One region of the Providencia sp. Marseille-Q8014 genome, then DNA from elsewhere that is predicted to be linked to it. Evidence: predicted binding sites of a transcription regulator. Region 1 holds the regulator's gene; each other region holds the start of a gene.

Region 1 (3,218 bases):
GGTCATTTCGAACCCTGACTATGTGTATTTAGATATGCCTTATGAAGTCAATCCAAATGAAAGTGGCTATTACTGGGCGACCCGAGCGAGTGACGAACAAAAAATCTTTTCTTTTGCGCCTGATAATTTACCACAAAATGCGGAAACTTCCGTTGATAGGGATGGTAACTCATTTAGTGCGAAAAGTGATAAGCCATGGCCAGGTGTCTATGGTCTTTCTGGACAACTATGGAGCGAAGCTGTAAGGACGGATGATAAGGCGGAATACATGCTATTTCCTCGCATCCTGCCTTTAGCTGAAAGGGCATGGCATAAAGCGCAATGGGAAAATCAGTACCAAATAGGTCGTGAATATATCGGCGGTAAAACCAATTATGTTTCACAGCAAAAACTGGCAGATGATTGGAGCCGTTTTGCGAGTCTCGTTGGTATGAAAGAGTTACCCCGCCTAGATAGAGCAGGGGTGGCTTATCGTATCCCTGTGCCTGGTGCGAAAATTGAAAATGGCCTTTTACTCGCCAATATCAGTTATCCAGGTTTAGTGATTGAATATGCTTTAGCAGATAGCGACCATTGGCAAACGTATTCAGCACAAAAGCCTCCAAAGGTTAAGGGTAATGTAAAAGTACGAGCCAAAAACCCAGCTGGAACAAGAACAAGTCGTGTAGAAACGGTGGTACAAAAATAACGAGAGGCTATGAGGGTGGTGCCAGAGCGTACCACCTCTTTAAATGCTAGGTTTAACCGCCTATTACAGTACTCGTGTATGTTTAATAGACGATGATTGCCAAGAAATTAACGCTTTCAGCTTCAATAGACACCGCTTTTTTCTATATCCAGACGACATGTATTTTGAGGAGACTCAGTAATCTCGTCATTGGCACTTAGGTGCTTTATCTTTTCTAATACACCTTTCCCTGACAATCGCACCATCAGGTTCATCGTAAACTGTTAGCTATTTATAGTTAGCTGAGTTTATAGATACAATATAATGATGCGACTGTTTGATTAACGTCTGTTTTGTCATGAGATCGATGATTGGAAAATAGAAGGATGGGAGAGATGATGACTCAGGATGTTTTTCTTGATAAATAAGGCAAGCTGACGCAAGACATGCGTCAGTATTTAGCGATAAATAAAAGAAAACCCCATGTGATTCATGAGGTTTATCAGTATATATATAAGGAGCTAAATACGTTCCTTTTTATGAATTATGTTAATGGTTTTTCAACCATTAAATTACTCTTTTGCTTCGTGAGCATCCGCATTTTCGCGGCAATCGCCATCAGCACAGTGACCATATAGGTACAAGCTGTGGTTAGAGAGTTTAATACCATGGCGTGCAGCAATATTGGTCTGACGTTCTTCAATGGATTTATCAGAGAATTCGATAACTTTACCACAATCTAAACAAATCAGATGATCGTGGTGGTGCTGTTGAGTCAGTTCAAAAACGGATTTACCGCCTTCAAAGTTATGACGTGTGACAATGCCAGCATCATCAAATTGGTTCAATACGCGGTATACCGTAGCCAGACCGATCTCTTCGCCCATATCAATGAGTTTTTTATAGAGATCTTCCGCACTGACGTGATGGCACTCAGGCTCCTGAAGTACTTCCAATATCTTTAATCTTGGAAGAGTGACTTTGAGTCCAGCATTCTTCAATGCTTTGTTGTTGTCTGTCATGCGGGTTTGTCCTGTATCTTAAATCATAAATTTAACAATAATGAGACATTTTTAACATAAGCTCAGTTGTCATCGAAACTGATTTACAATTATAGGCATGGAAATAAAAAATAGAAACCATGCTCTGTCTCATTATTATAATAGTTTCATTTTATTTCTATCGTCAGCTTAGCCCAAAATTTCGGCTAGAGACATCTCTTCTGAAATTTGTTGTACCCATGCATCAACGCGTTCTTCAGTCAGCTCAGGCTGGCGGTCTTCATCAATAGCAAGGCCGATAAAGTGATTATCATCTGCCATACCTTTAGACACTTCAAAATGGTAGCCATCTGTAGGCCAATGACCGACAATGACAGCGCCACGTGGTTCAATAATATCGCGAATGGTCCCCATTGCATCACAGAAGTATTCTGCGTAGTCTTCTTGGTCACCACAGCCAAATAGCGCGACAAGTTTGCCATCAAAATCAATTTCTTCGAGGGTTGGGAAAAAGTCATCCCAATCACATTGAGCTTCGCCGTAATACCAAGTTGGGATACCGAGAAGTAGAATATCGAATGCTTCAATATCTTCTTTGCTGCATTTAGCAATATCATGAACTTCCGCGTTCTCACTGCCTAATCTCTTTTGGATCATCTTGGCAATATTTTCTGTATTACCAGTGTCACTACCGAAGAAAATGCCTATGACTGCCATAAAGTGAATAACCTCTTGTTTTTCCAATCTGGTTTGTTCAAGCCAGATAGGGCTAAATTTGAACTAAAATAACGAGAATTTTGGCCCTATTTTGGCGAAAAAGCGTGAATAAATCTGTCGAATTTGTGTGATTTAGAAGAGGAAATCATTCACCAGAAGGCTCGTAGACCAGTGCTAGTTGTGACATCAACATTTCTTCTATTAGCTCACTACGGCTCATGTTTTTTTCATCAGCCAATTGATTCAATATGGCCACTGCATCTTCATTGAGTTTTAATTCGACGCGGCGTAGTCCTTTGACCTTATCACGCTTAAGTTGGTTTCGTTTGTTAATTCTTAATTGTTCATCCCGCGATAGCGGACTTGTTTTAGGTCGCCCAGGCCTGCGTTCCTCAGCGAACAAATCAAGGGTAGTGCGATCAGTTTGTTCTTTTGCCATATTTTTTTAATGCTAAAGGGCGTGTACCAATAATCCAGCGCGCAATGATACCCTAGCTGACTCCCTTGTACCATAGCGTATATGGAGCGAAAGTTATTGATAGTAAAAAAAAGAATGATTTGCTTGAAAAAGCACCAATCTAGATTCTATTGGTGCTAATTAAGCACAATTTACTGGGTCTGCTGCCGCCACAGACGGGCATAAACGCCATTTTTCTGTAGTAAATTTGGGTGGGTATCGATTTCGGCAATTTCGCCATTGCGAATAACACAAATCCTATCGGCATACTGAATCGTGTTTAAGCGATGTGCGATACTGATGACTGTCCTTCCTTTAGTAATAAGTGGCATATTCTTCATGATTGCGGCCTCTGAGTCATAATCTAACGCCGATG
Region 2 (3,218 bases), 2.7 Mb from region 1:
TTTGCCGAAGTGCAAAAACAGTATCCTGAAGTGACGGCACAAAAAGTCATTGTGAGTGAAGCGGGCGCATCCGTCTATTCCGCTTCAGAGCTGGCAGCACAAGAGTTCCCAGACCTTGATGTATCACTACGTGGGGCCGTTTCTATCGCGCGTCGTCTGCAAGACCCCCTCGCTGAATTAGTAAAAATCGATCCGAAATCGATTGGCGTTGGTCAGTATCAGCACGACGTCAGCCAAACGCAACTAGCCCGTAAACTCGATGCGGTAGTCGAGGATTGTGTAAACTCAGTCGGGGTTGACTTAAACACGGCATCTGTCGCTTTGCTTACGCGTGTTGCTGGTTTGAGCAAAATGATCGCTCAGAATGTCGTGAATTGGCGAGATGAGAATGGCCGTTTTAACGACCGAAAACAGCTCTTGAAAGTGACTCGTTTAGGGCCAAAAGCCTTTGAACAATGTGCCGGTTTCTTACGTATCACTAACGGTGACAACCCACTTGATGCGTCTGGAGTCCACCCAGAGGCTTATCCTGTCGTTGAAAAAATTCTCGATGCCGTTCGTCAACCTCTCAAAGAGATCATGGGCAACTCACAAGCCTTGAATAGTTTAAGCCCCCATGATTTTACAACAGAGCAGTTTGGTGTTCCTACCGTCACGGATATTATCAAAGAGCTAGATAAACCGGGTCGAGACCCTCGGCCTGAGTTTAAAACGGCAACCTTTGCTGAAGGTGTCGAAACCATGAATGATTTGACATTGGGCATGATCCTTGAAGGCTCAGTCACTAATGTCACTAACTTCGGTGCGTTCGTCGATATCGGTGTTCACCAAGATGGTTTAGTCCATATTTCATCGCTGTCTAACAGTTATGTCGATGACCCGCATAAAGTGGTCAAAGCTGGCGATATTGTAAAAGTCAAAGTGATCGACGTTGATATTCCGCGTAAACGCATCGCGCTCACTATGCGCTTAGATGAGCAACCGGGTGATAGCCATAGTCCATCGCGTAGAACGAACCATTCGCAAGATAGAAACTCACGGAAAACACCGTCGACACCTCGCGATACTTCACGAAAAAATAATAGTTCCGCGGGAAACAGTGCGATGAGCGATGCCCTCGCCGCCGCATTTGGCAAAAAACGCTAAGTCAGACTCCGCAATAAAAACACCTCTACAATCGACTTTCTCTTTGATTGTAGAGGTTTTTAATCCCACCCCGACAATTTCATTACGTTAATATTTAACAAAACGAATACATTAAACTGTTTTTATTTACCTGCACAACTTAGGTTCATCAATCCGAAGTGCCCGTATACTCAATGCTTAGTTGATCCATATCAATTCAGCTTGACGAAAAAAGAGGCTAAATATAGTGAATAGTTGATGATTATAATTCTCATTATTAATTAGATTTATTACTACTTACTGTCTTTTTTGGTCCATAAAAAATTATATTTTTAATAATTATCATTACTACTCATGATAAACGGAAGGCGTTATGTCATTACTTCCTCAACATAGCTACAAAATACTCGGTTTCTCACCACAGATAAGCCCCGCTTACCGACAAAAATTGCTTTCACTTGGTCTATTACCCGGCTCTATCTTTAAGGTGGTGCGTTGTGCTCCTTTCGGTGATCCGATTCAAATCGAAACACATCGAGTGAGTCTTGTATTACGCAAAAAAGATTTAGCGTTACTTAACCTTGACGAAACCACAGCCACCTAACATCACGGATTACTGCACCAGGTCGTTATCTTAAATTTTTATTACTGGTAAACACTATGAAACCATTAACTATCGGTCTAATTGGCAATCCAAACGCAGGTAAGACCACACTGTTTAACCAATTAACAGGGTCTCGCCAACGTGTTGGTAACTGGGCAGGGGTGACTGTCGAAAGAAAGGTTGGGCGCTTTAATACAACGCAACATCATATTGAGTTAGTCGACCTACCGGGGACTTACTCTTTAACAACGATTTCTGAGCAAACATCGCTGGATGAGCAAATCGCGTGCTATTTTATCCTCAGCGGTGAAGCCGATATGCTCATCAACGTCGTAGATGCCTCTAATTTAGAGCGTAATCTCTATCTGACATTACAATTAGTTGAATTAGGCGTGCCCTGTATTGTGGCGCTGAATATGCTGGACATCGCACAAAGCCAACATATTGAAATCGATGTGGAAAAATTACAGCAACAATTAGGCTGCCCTGTTATTCCTTTAGTTTCAACTCGAGCAACGGGCATTGATAAGCTCAAACAAGCTATTGATAATCACCCACAAAATAACATGACAGCCTTGGTTGAGTATCCCACGGCGCTATTACAAGCGGTCGATACATTATCAGAACAAATTTCAGCACAACAATTCAGTCAACAGCAGCGTCGTTGGCTGGCGTTGCAAATTCTTGAAGGTGATATTTATAGTCGCCAACGTGCAAATATTACAGAAGCACAACTACATGCTACTCAGCAAAACTTAAAAAATAGCTTAAATGAAGAACCTGAACTGCTAATAGCGGATGCGCGTTATCAATCCATCGCCGCTATCTGTGAAAAAGCGATAAACAATAGTGCTGCTGAACCTAATCAATTAACTCAGTCACTGGATAAAATTATTTTAAATCGTTGGCTTGGGGTGCCGATTTTCCTATTTGTCATGTATCTGATGTTTGTTCTGGCCATTAATATTGGCGGTGCACTACAACCGTTCTTTGAAGGGGCTTCAGAAGCCATTTTTATTCATGGCATACAATGGATTGGTGATTATTTTAGTTTCCCTGATTGGCTAACAGTATTCCTCGCCCAAGGGATTGGTGGAGGTATTAATACCGTTCTCCCACTCGTACCGCAAATCGGTATGATGTACCTATTTTTATCGGTCTTAGAAGATTCAGGCTATATGGCTCGCGCCGCATTTGTGATGGACAGGTTAATGCAAGCGTTAGGCCTACCCGGTAAATCCTTCGTACCACTGATTGTTGGCTTTGGTTGTAACGTTCCTTCTATTATGGGGGCGCGTACACTGGATGCACCACGTGAACGTTTAATTACCGTGCTCATGGCACCGTTTATGTCCTGTGGTGCACGTTTGGCAATTTTTGCCGTATTTGCGGCGGCATTCTTTGGTAAAAATGGGGCGAGTATTGTTTTTTCACTCTACATTTTGGGGATCGTGGTGGCTATCTTAACGGGTCTCCTGCTCAAACATAC
Region 3 (3,218 bases), 940 kb from region 1:
TCATCAAGAACAACAGGAAGCTGTTGAACGCATTCATCAATTAATGGCAGATGGAATGAGCAGTGGGGAAGCGATCGCACTGGTCGCACAAGAAATTCGTGAGAAGCATAAAGATAAAGAGCAGATTCATGCTCGGTTTGAAGAATAAAATAAATATGAGTAAAACAAACTATTAACATTTATGCTAAAATCTGATACATATTAGTTAAGTCATACCATTTCTGGCAGTTTATAAATATTTCGACTATTTTAGTTAGATGAGATAAATGTCGTAAAAAATTAACTATGGTCACTGAACTAATTTGTTACCTAACATTTTATAGGGATCGGAGGAAGCATGAAGGCTGGAAAAAAAATCGGTTTTGCTTTAGGTAGCTGTGCATTGTTGTTCAGTTCAATTGCATTCAGCGCTAATCAAGAAGAAGGCAAAGCAGCCCCCTTTATTAGCTGTGAAAAATTAGCAGAGCCTCAAATCGCTGCACAAGTTAAAAATGATTTTATGAACAATCGTCTACCTCGTTGGGGAGATGAAAAGGCATTGGTGGGTAAAAAAGCAGTTGCTTGGGTGAATAATCAAGAAGTGACTAAAACGGCGACAGGTTATCAAGTGCCGTTAACGGTAAGAGGATCTAAACAGGATTTACATTATAACGTGGTAGTTGATTGTGAAAAATCCACGATCACTTATAACTCTACAAAATAATCCTCAATATATTATTTAAGTATTGATAGGAAAGGGAGGCATTTAGCTTCCCTTTTTTATGACGCTTGATAACGTCTAACGATTTTTAGGCTCGTATGGAAGACGAGAAAAATGTTGTGAGAGTTGACGATAGTGGATCAACCTTTCCCTAAAATAGTTTCGAAGATGTTCAGGTTGTTCTTGTTCAACGGCTTCTGCAATGACGGCGATATTATAACGCTCTTTAAAGGCAACTCCGGAAGCTTGAAGATCTACGTTGATTTTATCCATTTCGTCTTTAGGTAATAATGCAAGATTATAGCTCATATCCACTCTCAATCACTTCATTGTAGAGAGGATAGTGTAGCAATTTATGGATAAAAATCACTAGATTCATGATGTTTGAAGAGATATAAATAATTTAATACTTTTTATAAAAAAGAGAATTTTGCATATAAAACACGTAATAAATTAATCAATAACCATAATGATATAATGTATTTTTAAATAAGAATAATTCTTGTTCCTCATGAAAAATAATGAAATGACATGAATAAAGATAATGAGATTGATTATTGTTAATCTTACGTAAAGTTATTAATTATCAGTAGATTATATTTTTATGTTTTATTATTGTTTTAGGGTTTTAATTATTTTTATTATATGCATAATAATGGAATTAATCTTAACAGCTAAGGAAAGAATATGTTAACAAATGATATGATCAATAAATTGAATGAGCAGTTAAATCTTGAGTTTTATTCTGCTAATTTATATTTACAAATGAGTGCATGGTGTAGCGATAAAGGCTTTGAAGGTGCTGCGGCGTTTTTAAAAGCGCATTCTCAAGAAGAAATGGAACATATGCAGCGTTTATTTGACTACTTAAGTGATACAGGTGCATTACCGAAGTTAGGTCAAATTGCAGCTCCACCGGTTGATTTCAAATCTATTGCTGATGTATTTACACAAACTTATCAGCACGAACAGCAGATTACAGCAGAAATTAATAAGTTGGCGCATTTAGCGATGACTACGCAAGATTATTCTACGTTTAATTTCTTACAGTGGTATGTTGCAGAGCAGCATGAAGAAGAGAAATTATTCAAATCCATTCTGGATAAACTGGATATGGTGGGTGAAAGTGGCAAAGCGCTATTCTTATTGGATAAAGATCTAAAAAATATGTCTGCCGCTGCACACGTTTAATATAAAACATCAATAGGCTTATGAATCGTAGTGATTAATTTCAACATTCATGAGCCTTTTTCTTTTCATTTTGTGTCAATAATCACACCTTAAACAGCTAAATCGATTTTTTTGGCGATAAAGCGTATTTCTTCCGTATAATGGTTGGCAATAAATCTAAATTCACCTGCAAATTAAGGGGTTACTATGCCAATCTATCAACTCAAATCATCGTGGCGCAAATTAAGTGCGGTTGCTGTATTGTTTTTAGGCATGTCATTTCAACAGGCATTTGCGCATGCGCATTTAAAAGATCAACTTCCAGCAGAGGGTGCTTCAGTAGAACAAGCTCCAGAGTCAATTACCCTAAACTTCTCTGAAGGTATTGAGATCAACTTTACTAAGGTAAAAGTGACGGGGCCTGATAATAGTGTAGTGAAAACAGGTAAACCGGCATTAGACCCAAGTAATGATACCAAGGTTATCGTACCTATCGAAAGCAACCTTGCGACCGGTAAGTATGATGTTAATTGGAGTGTTGTTTCTGTCGATGGACATAAAACAAAGGGTGAATATAGCTTTACTGTGAAATAATCATGTCTCTAGAGGCATTTTATACAGTCATACGCTTTTCCCATTTTGTCGCTGCGATGTTGATGTGTGGTATGTCAATATTCGCGGCTGTTCTCAGTGTTGGCGCTTTTCGTCAGGTTCTTCGTCAACTCCTTAATCGTGCGATTATCTTTAGTGCAGTCATCACGGCACTTACTGCTTTTGCGTGGATGTCTGCTCAAGCTGGGTTAATGGGAGATGGCTGGGAAGATACACTTGATATTGATATTTGGAAGAGCGTTTTTAGTACAACATTCGGTCAAGTGTGGCGTTGGGAATTACTCTTTTCCTTAATGACGCTTGTCGTTGTTTTTATTCGTTCACAAAATCTTCGTTTATACCTGCTGTTAATACTTTCGATTATTCTACTCGGATTACATGCTCTTATTGGTCATGCAGCGATGCATGATGGTTTAATAGGGGGCCTACATCGTTTGAATCAATTCATTCATCTTATCAGCTCAGCCTATTGGTTTGGTGGTTTGTGGCCATTCCTGATTTGCATTCAATTTTTACGTGATAAAAATGAATTAGCTACAGGCTTAGATAAGCAAATATTTGTTAGTTTGATTCGTTTCTCACGTGCAGGACATGTTGCTGTAGTATTGGTATTAATGACAGGGATCATGAGTTCGATAACATTATTGCCAAATTGGCCGTTAAGCTATTCTGGCTCAGAATATCAATCTTGGCTTTGGTTAAAAATTGGTTTAGTCGCGTTAATGGTCCTACTCGC
Region 4 (3,218 bases), 2.2 Mb from region 1:
CTCAGATAACCCTGCTAATACAGGTAATAATGTGCGCACGAAAGCTAAAAATCGGCCAATCAGCAAAGCATAAAGCCCTTGTTTATGAAACATATGGTTGGCTTTATGATGATATTCTTGAGGGATTTGCGATAACCAACGTTTGACAACGTTTGTTTCACTCAACCATCGCCCTTGAAGAAAACCGAGCCAGCAACCGAGGCTTGCCGCTGTTGTGAGCAGTAAAACAGTTGGAATAAAGTGCAATACACCCTTTGCGATGAGGGCGCCCGAAAGAATTAACAGGGTGTCACCGGGTAAAAAAGCGGCAGGGAGTACCCCATTTTCTAATACAATGACAACGAAGAGAACGGTATAAATAACCCAAAGTACTTCTGGATTGGAGAGTTTAAGGAAATCGTGATGCCAGAGTGCCAGTACGATTTCGCGTAGTACTTCCATAATAGTTCCTGTCTATCTGCGAAAAAGCGAATTCTTTTCTATATTACAGGAAAAAAACGTAGCCAGTTTGATTTGTTTACTAAATTAAGCAGATTAGTGGATAAATAACCGCGTTGAATATGCACACTTTCATGTAGAAATAAGCATCATGAAAGTGTGAAAAATAGTTATAGGCTACGTTCAAACGCTTTTTTTAGGTCTTCAATTAAATCTTGAGGATGCTCAAGGCCAACATGAATACGGAACAATGTTCCTTCATTGAAATTGACATCATATTGGCGCATACCGAGTAAATCTTCTTTTTGATATCCGAGAATCAGTGATTCATAGCCACCCCACGAATAACCCATTTTAAAATGGTTAAGATGATTCAAAAAGCTCTCGAACTGTTCTTGAGATAAACGTGATTTTAATTGAAAAGAGAATAAGCCATTACTGCCATTAAAATCACGTACAAAAAAGGTGTGTCCAGGACAAGAAGGCAGAGCAGGATGGAAAACACGATCAACTTCTGGCTGTTGTTCTAGCCACTGAGCGATAGCGAGACCATTTGCCTCATGTTGTTTTAGCCGAGTGGCTAATGTATGTAAGCCCCGACCCGCCATATACACCGTATCAGGGTCAGCAGTTTGCCCGAGTAAATAGGAGTTTTCACGTAAGGTATCGATACAGCGTTCATTGGCAACCGCAACACCTAACATGCCATCAGAATGGCCATTGATGTATTTAGTGGCGGATTGTATTGAGATATCGATGCCTAACAAAAGCGGTTTCAGTAATACGCCAGCAGCCCAAGTATTATCAATCATAATAATAATATCCGATGATTTCTGGCGAACTGCGTTCACGATAGCGGGAAGATCATGGATTTCCATCGTAATAGAGCTTGGCGCTTCGAGAAAAACAATGCGTGTATTAGGGCGAATGAGTTCAGCGATATTCGCCCCGATCATTGGGTCGAAATAGTCTGTATCAACATTGAATTTAGTGAGGATCTTATCACAAAAGTTTTGTGTTGGATCATAAGCAGAACCCGTCACTAGTATGTGATCGCCTGAGGAGATAAAGGATAAGATCGCATTGTTGATCGCCGCGGCACCAGAAGGATACAACACGGCACCTGCACCACATTCGAGCTCAGTCATAGCTTCTTGGAAGGCAAAGTGAGTTTGTGTGCCTCGACGACCATAGAAAAGCACCGATTTTGCCCTATTGCGCGTCGCGTGCTGCTTTTCTTCAAGTGTATTGAAGATGACGGAGGAAGTACGCTGAATAATAGGGTTAACCCCTTTTTGCGTATAAGTCGGATTTCTGCCTAGATGCACGAGTTGTGTTTCAGGTCTAATCTTTGCCATATTGAGTCCTTTAACTTGTACTGAGCGATAGGAAACTAAAAAGATTCATTGAACTTAAATGATTTTGTTGAAGATGTACAAGCGTAAAGACTGAATCGGATTTTTTTTCATGTCAGTGCGTAATAGTCTTGTTCTTATTAAGGGCTTTTTTGTGAAAGGACAAAGAATACGAAAAAAATATTGAATAGTAATGATAATTACTATCAATTCGCGCTGTGTTTGATATTATCTGCACCGTCTTTTGAAAAAAGAGAACAATTGGGCGAGTGAATTTCGCTTTTATAGGTTAGTCGGTGAGCGTGAAATCATCGGCACGAATTTATTAATAGAACACAGAAAAAGAGAGTATAAGGCCAACTGATGCGTAAACTAACAGCTTCTATTCTATTGGCGATAGGCCTGATGGGAACAGCAAGTGCTGAAACCACACCAGCAACAACCCCAACGTCTGCCCAAACGACACCAGCCGCTGCGGCGCCTGCGACAACGAATCCATCGTCTTCAACGCCAGCAAATAATGTACCGGAAACACAAAATCCAGCTACGGCAGAAAATACAACAACACCGACCGTGAGTGAAAGTGTTGAAATTACTACGGATAACCAAGGTGGTTTTGATAAAGACTTATCAGTTTGGGGAATGTACCAAAACGCCGATAATGTTGTGAAAACCGTTATGATTGGTTTGGTATTAGCGTCAGTTATCACATGGGCGTTATTCTTTTCCAAAGGAATAGAACTGCTGGCGGCACGTCGTCGTTTAAAAGCTGAAGTAAAACAGTTAAGAGAAGTGAAATCTTTAGATGAAGCAATGAGTGTTGCTAAAGACTTTAAGTCGAACAGCGTAACACTTTTCCTGCTTAAGCAAGCGGTTCTAGAAAGAACATTGTCAGCTCAAAGCACGGATCTCGCTGGAATTAAGGAGCGCACAGGGTTCCGCCTTGAGCGTTCTATTGCGGCGGTTAGCCGCCATATGGGACGCGGGAATGGTTATTTAGCAACAATAGGGGCCATCTCACCCTTTGTTGGACTGTTTGGTACTGTTTGGGGGATCATGAACAGCTTCATTGGTATCGCTCACTCACAAACCACTAACCTCGCTGTTGTTGCTCCAGGGATTGCAGAAGCACTATTAGCGACAGCAATCGGTTTGATCGCCGCAATTCCAGCGGTTGTTATTTATAACATTTTCGCCAGAATGATTAATAACTACCGTGGCCAAGTTGGTGATGTAGCTGCACAAGCTGCTCTACTCTTAGGCCGCGATCTGGATCTGGCAAATAGCAAAGCAAGGTAACGATTATGGCAATGCGTTTAGGTGACGAACAAGACGATAGTGGTGAAATGCACGAGATTAACGTAACACCATTTATTGATGTTATGTTAGTCCTGCTGATTATCTTCATGGTTGCTGCACCACTAG

What was found. The regulator Fur, encoded in region 1, represses iron uptake genes when iron is present. The targets are predictions, from matches to a motif close to ATAATAATGAGAACNACTATCAA.
Region 2: a site for Fur is predicted at 1,384-1,406, ahead of feoA (ferrous iron transporter A). Genes of this name have one in related genera too.
Region 3: a site for Fur is predicted at 1,239-1,261, ahead of ftnA (non-heme ferritin). Genes of this name have one in related genera too.
Region 4: a site for Fur is predicted at 1,981-2,003, ahead of exbB (tonB-system energizer ExbB). Genes of this name have one in related genera too.

Annotation. Positions count from the first base shown of each region.
Region 1 covers NZ_CBCOPT010000001.1:2,995,688-2,998,905, reverse strand. The annotation lists gene ACWPW6_RS13250 (beta-N-acetylhexosaminidase) at 1-688, shown strand, start outside; gene fur (ferric iron uptake transcriptional regulator) at 1,240-1,689, opposite strand; gene fldA (flavodoxin FldA) at 1,858-2,385, opposite strand; gene ybfE (LexA regulated protein) at 2,531-2,824, opposite strand; gene ACWPW6_RS13230 (type I secretion system permease/ATPase) at 2,995-3,218, opposite strand, start outside.
Region 2 covers NZ_CBCOPT010000001.1:269,141-272,358, reverse strand. The annotation lists gene ACWPW6_RS01180 (Tex family protein) at 1-1,146, shown strand, start outside; gene feoA (ferrous iron transporter A) at 1,499-1,729, shown strand; gene feoB (Fe(2+) transporter permease subunit FeoB) at 1,786-3,218, shown strand, end outside.
Region 3 covers NZ_CBCOPT010000001.1:2,055,413-2,058,630, forward strand. The annotation lists gene ACWPW6_RS08990 (YoaH family protein) at 1-148, shown strand, start outside; gene yebF (protein YebF) at 338-703, shown strand; gene ACWPW6_RS09000 (DNA polymerase III subunit theta) at 779-1,009, opposite strand; gene ftnA (non-heme ferritin) at 1,388-1,891, shown strand; gene copC (copper homeostasis periplasmic binding protein CopC) at 2,078-2,464, shown strand; gene copD (copper homeostasis membrane protein CopD) at 2,467-3,218, shown strand, end outside.
Region 4 covers NZ_CBCOPT010000001.1:773,809-777,026, forward strand. The annotation lists gene ACWPW6_RS03305 (DedA family protein) at 1-441, opposite strand, end outside; gene metC (cystathionine beta-lyase) at 609-1,796, opposite strand; gene exbB (tonB-system energizer ExbB) at 2,157-3,092, shown strand; gene exbD (TonB system transport protein ExbD) at 3,098-3,218, shown strand, end outside.